Regions from separate parts of the uncultured Acetobacterium sp. genome, predicted to be linked through region 2. Evidence: predicted binding sites of a transcription regulator. Region 2 holds the regulator's gene; the other holds the start of a gene.
The links. The regulator HrcA, encoded in region 2, represses chaperone genes, less so after heat shock. The targets are predictions, from matches to a motif close to TGTTAGCACTCNNNNNNNNNGAGTGCTAACA.
Positions count from the first base shown of each region.

Region 1: the regulator HrcA is predicted to act here: its motif matches at 1,115-1,145, upstream of htpG (molecular chaperone HtpG).

Region 1 covers NZ_CAKMJU010000065.1:4,371-7,553, reverse strand. The annotation lists partial or broken gene QZ998_RS10165 (LL-diaminopimelate aminotransferase) at 1-973, shown strand, start outside; gene htpG (molecular chaperone HtpG) at 1,173-3,068, shown strand.
Region 2 covers NZ_CAKMJU010000110.1:8,266-11,448, forward strand. The annotation lists gene grpE (nucleotide exchange factor GrpE) at 74-664, opposite strand; gene hrcA (heat-inducible transcriptional repressor HrcA) at 673-1,707, opposite strand; gene hemW (radical SAM family heme chaperone HemW) at 1,856-3,040, opposite strand.

The DNA.
Region 1 (3,183 bases), on a different contig from region 2:
TGATTTTAAAAGCCGGGGGGTTGAGCTGGCCACTGACGAAATATTTGTCAGTGATGGTTCCAAAAGCGATACTGCCAATTTTCAGGAAATATTCAGCCAGAATACCAAAATCGCGATCACCGATCCGGTTTACCCGGTCTATGTCGACAGCAATGTCATGGCTGGCCGCAGTGGAACATTAGGCGCCGACGGTAAGTGGAGCGAGATGGTCTATATGGCCTGCACCGCTGAGAACGGCTTTGTGCCGCAATTGCCAACCGAAAAGGTGGATCTGATTTATCTGTGTTTCCCTAATAACCCGACCGGCACCACGATTAATAAAACAGAGCTAAAAAAATGGGTCGACTACGCCAAAGCCAACCAGGCCATAATTCTATACGATGCCGCCTACGAAGCCTATATTCAGGAAGACGATGTGGCGCATAGCATTTACGAAATTGACGGCGCCAAAGAAGTAGCCATCGAATTCCGAAGCTTCTCCAAAAATGCCGGCTTCACCGGAACCCGCTGCTCTTATGTGGTAGTTCCTAAAGAAGTGATGGGCTATACCCAAGCGGGCCAACCGGTTGAAATCAATAAGCTGTGGAACCGCCGACACTGTACCAAATTTAATGGGGTTCCTTATATTATTCAAAAGGGTGCGGAAGCTGTTTATACGCAAGCTGGTCAAGAGCAGATTAAGGCACTCGTAAAATATTATATGCATAACGCCAAAATGATTCGAGAAGGAGTCGCCAGTACTGGGATTGAAGTTTTTGGCGGGGTGAATGCGCCTTATATCTGGTTAAAAACACCGGAAGGCCTGGACTCCTGGGGCTTCTTTGACAAACTGCTTAACGAGGTCAACATTGTTGGAACACCGGGTGTCGGTTTTGGCCCCAATGGCGAAGGTTATTTCCGACTGACCGCCTTCGGCAGCAAGGAAAACACCGAAGAAGCGATCAGACGTTTTACCACTGAATTTAAACTGTAAAAGTAATGCCCGGCAAGGATGATTGTCCGGGCATTTTATTTTTATGAAAAGTTTTATCAGATAAGTAGAATACTCAATGACTATTTAGCCTTAAAGAATCATTAAAAGTGTTGACACTTTTAGTAAAGTTACTTACAATATTGTTAGCACTCTTAAAGAAAGAGTGCTAACACAAGACAAGATGAAGAAGAGGTATGTTATGGAAAAAAAGCAGTTTAAATCAGAATCCAAGCGTTTGATGGATTTGATGATCCATTCGATTTACACCAACAAGGAAATATTTTTAAGAGAATTGATTTCAAATGCATCCGACGCCATCGACAAGGTTTACTACAAAACATTAACCGACAAAGATAAAACCTTTAATAAGGACGACTATTACATCCGCATTCATCCCAACAAGGATAACCGCACCCTGACCATTGAAGATACCGGAATCGGGATGACCGCAGCGGAACTAGAAGACAACCTGGGCACCATTGCCAAAAGCGGCTCCAGCGATTTTAAGAACGACCAGGAAATGGAAGAAGATTTTGATATCATTGGCCAGTTTGGCGTCGGCTTCTATTCGGCCTTTATGGTATCCGACAAGGTTGAGGTCGAATCAAAGGCGCTTGACAGTGACAGCTCATTTGTCTGGATTTCGGAAGGAGCTGATGGTTATACCATTGAACCCGGCACCCGTAGCACTCATGGTTCAAAAATCACCCTCTATCTCAAAGAAAATTCTGAGGATAATAACTACGACGATTATTTAGAACCCTATCGGATCCGCCACCTGGTTGAGCATTACTCCAACTTTATCCGTTACCCCATCAAGATGGTGGAGGAAAAGAGCCGGGTCAAGGAAGACACCAAAGACAGTGAAAATCCCGAATATGAAACCTATCTGGCAGATGATGTTCTGAACTCGATGATCCCGATCTGGCGAAAAAATAAAAACGAGCTGACCGATGAGGATTACAACAATTTCTATCACGACAAGCGGCTGGGCTTTGATGCGCCGCTGGCGCATGTCCACCTGAGTATTGAAGGGGCGATGAGTTATAAAGCGATCCTTTATATCCCCGGTCAGGCACCCTTTGATTACTATACCAGAGACTATGAAAAAGGGCTGGAACTTTATTCAAACGGCGTCCTGATTATGGAAAAATGCAGTGAGCTGTTGCCAGATTACTTTAGTTTTGTCAAAGGGGTGGTAGATTCCGAGGATATCTCACTGAATATCTCCCGGGAAATGCTGCAGCAAGATCGTCAACTGCGGTTGATCAGCCGTAAAATCGATACCCGAATTTCAGAAGAACTTAAAAAAATGCTCGAAAATGATCGTGAAACCTATGAGAAATTCTTTAAAGCCTTTGGCAATCAGATCAAGGTCGGCACCTACGATAAATGGGGACAGGACAAGGATAAACTCCAAGACTTCCTGCTCTTTTATTCGTCTAAAGAAGGCAAGCTGGTCACCCTTAAAGAATATGTGGAGCGGATGCCGGAAGATCAGAAATACATTTATTATGCCACTGGTTCATCGGTTAGCCAGCTTGAAAAACTGCCTCAGGTTTCAATTATTAAGAATAAAGACTATGAGATTCTCTACTTAACCGAAACCATTGATGAATTTGTGACTCAGACCTTACGACAATATCTGGATAAGGAATTCCGTTCGGTTTCCAGCCAGAATTTGGGTCTGGAAGCACCGGAAGACAATCAAACCGATGAGGATACCGAAACATCTGAAGCCGATGAAAAACTACTGGAGAAAATGAAAGACCTGATCGGCGATGAGGTCGTCAAGGTAAAAACGACGGCTCACCTGAAAGATGACGTGGCTTATCTTTCGACCGAAGGGGATCTCTCAATCGAAATGGAAATGACCTTAAACACGATGCCCCAGGGTGGCGATGTCAAGGCCAAGAAAGTGCTGGAAATCAACAAGAACCATCCGGTTTATCAAAAACTGCAGACCTACTTTGAAGCAGATGATGAGCAGTTTGCCCTTTACACCGAGCTGCTTTACAATCAGGCGCGCCTGATTGCCGGATTGCCCCTTGACGACGTGGTTGCCTTTACCAAAAACATCAGCAAACTGATGTAGCCAGGCGTTTGATTGAGACACAGGATCTTAAATTTACCGTACCGATCAATTGTTAATCAGTTGTTTGCTGCACCATGCGAAATCCGCTAAGCTCCTTTCGCATTGGTCGCGGGCA
Region 2 (3,183 bases):
CGGATCGCCCCTACGGGACAATATTTTATTCAACTTATATTGCTTTATTCTATTAACTTAATTTACTATGTTTTTATTTGCTGCAAACCTTAACCATCGCTGGCCGGATCACCTTACCCTTAAATTTGTAGCCTTTTTGGAAAACATCAATAATATCCTGGTCTTCCTTTTCGTCATCCGCACCGACCGCCACACCGTGGTGGAGATTCGGATCGAAGGGACCTTCACAAACAATTTCTTCTAGACCTTCTTCTTTAAGGACATCCTTGAGCTGTCTAAAAACCATATCTAATCCGTCAATATAACCCCTGGCTTCCTCGCTGGCATCGGTTAAGGCGGCTTCGGCTCGTTCTAAGTTGTCCATAACTGGCAACAGCTTAGTCGCAAAGTTTTCTGATGCAAACTGATACATTTCTGTTTTTTCTTTTTGACTGCGCTTTTTGAAATTTTCAAAATCAGCCTGAAGTCGAACCAGTCGATTCAAGATAGCCTCATCCTCCTTTACAATCTCTTTCAAAACCTCTTCTGGCGATACCGCTTCGTCAATTTCATCTGTTAATTCCTCGTCAGTTAGCGGTTCGGCTTCATCTATCCGGGTTTTATCATTTTCTTCGATGGTCTCTGTTTTGATTTCTTCTGTTTTGATTCCCTCTTCTTTTATCATATAATCACCTATTTCATTAATAAATTTGAGATATGTAAATTTAACTCATTGCGAATGTAATTAAGCACTGACGATACATTGTCATAGTTCATCCGGGTCGGCCCGATAACCCCAAAGGCACCCATCATCTCCCCATCCAGTTCATAAGTGGAGGTGATAATGCTAAAATCCTTAAGATTTTCATTGTCATTCTCGCTGCCTATTTTGATCCGAATGACCCGATTGCCATCCTTGGATGTCATCATTTCTGACAATACCTGTTTTTCCTGGACAATATTGATCAGTTGTTTGATCTTATTGACATCACTAAATTCCGGATAATTAAAAAGGTTCGTTAGCCCAGTCGAGTGAACTTCTGAGTCATCCTCCATTAAGGCTTTCTTGAGGTGGGGGATAATCTCATGGATCAGCTTACTTTCAGCTGGCGACATTTCCTGAATCTGATCAATCAGCTCCGAACTCATGTCACTGAGAATGGTGTTTTTCAAGAATCCATTGATCACGTTGGAAAGCTTTAGCGCCAGAATCGCGTCAACCTCCTGGGAAAGGGTTACCTCAATATTCTTGGCCATCCCCTCCTGGGTCACTACTACCATAAGTACCCTGTTTTTAATTAAAGAAACAATCTGAACATGCTTGCAATTAAAATTTGTAACCCGAGGTGCCAGAACCACCGCAGTGTAATTGGTTAACTGTGATAGAACCTGCGCCGTATGGGACATCGTTGGCCCCAGTTCGGTATTGTGATCCAAAAATCCGCGATGAATATCGGTTCGGATCATTTTCTCAAGTTTCTGAATCTCCATGATTTCATCCACATAATAGCGATAGGCCTGCTGGGTTGGAATCCGTCCCGAAGAGGTATGGGGTTGAACCAGAAAACCTAATTCCTCAAGATCGGCCATTTCATTACGGATGGTCGCCGGGCTGATGCCCAGGTTACATCTTTTTGAAAGGGTACGGGAGCCAACCGGCTCGGCGGTATTGATGTAATCACGGATGATCACTTCGAGTATTTTCTTTTTACGTGCATTAAGTTCCATGATTCACCTCGTTATTAGCACTCACAATAATCGAGTGCTAACATCTGAATTAAATATAACATCCTGCTCCTACTTTGTCAACTAGTTTCTATAATAGCTTACTCACCTTTTAAAGTTTTCTTAAGATATTTTTTTGATCTGATTTCATCTATAAAAAGGCCATAAATACCTGATTGGCAAAGTCTTGTCCTCGCGGTGTCAGCTTTAAATCCACGCCATCCCATTGCAACAAGCCATCGGCAATCAGCGGCTTGATTACTTCTCCATAAGAGACAAAATAACTCTGACCAAAGCGGGCGATAAAATCAGCCTCCCGAATTCCAGCCAGCTTGCGCAAACCTAAAAACATCCACTCACTCATCATTTCCTGGGCTTCCATCAGCGGCTCTAAACTTCCCGGGGATTCTCCGGCTGTTAATCGATCAATATATTGACTGAGTTTAGTGGTATTGCCGTAACGCCTGCCATTATAGTAACCATGGGCACCCAGGCCAAAGCCCAGATAGCTTGCCAGCTCCCAATATTTAAGATTGTGGCGGCTTTGATAGCCCGGTTTACAGTAACTGGAGATTTCATAGTGCGCGTAGCCCTGTTCCTTTAGAAAAGCATCCACTGCCCAATGCATTTCCCGCTCCTCATCTTCATCCGGCAGATTAAGCTGTCCTGCCTCAACCCAGTTGGCCATTGGAGTGCCTGGCTCTAAAATCAGGCTGTAACAGGACAGATGGGTCGGCGAAAACGCCATTAGCGCTGTCAATGTCTCGATCACATCAAATAACTTCTGACCCGGTAATCCCACCATCACATCGACGCTGATGTTTTCAAAGCCGGTGCTTTTTAAAATCTCCATCGATTTAATAAAGTCCGACTGACTGTGAACCCGACCGAGGATTTTAAGCAGAAAGTCCTGCCAGGCCTGTAGGCCGATACTGATCCGGTTGATCCCCGCTTTTTTGTAATGACTGGCCTTTTCTTTGGTTAAGGTTCCCGGATTAATTTCGATCGTGATCTCAGCCTCATCTTTAATCACAAAGACTTCCCTTAAAAGGAACAGGCTTTTTTCAATATGTTCAGCCGCAACCGAGGATGGGGTGCCACCGCCAAAATAAATCGTGTCAACGACCGGCCTAACCGAATCGATATTCACTGCGGCAAAATTTTTTATTTCTTGATATAGGGCTTTAAAATAATCTGTGATTTTCTCCTCACCCAGACAGGAAAAGGAAGCAAAATCGCAGTAAGCACATTTTTTTAGGCAAAATGGTATATGGCAATAGATTCCCACTGTTTTTTGTGGATTACTGGCATGTTCCTGAATTTTTATGGTATTCATGATTACTCCTCTCATTTTAAAGACTTTTTTTCTTAAGTTTATGCTATAATCATAACATAGTCATCACTTATAATCATTGCATTGTTATTGCCTTGTCATTGCATTATCATTGTATATAAACTAGAAATTAACGAAGTCACAGA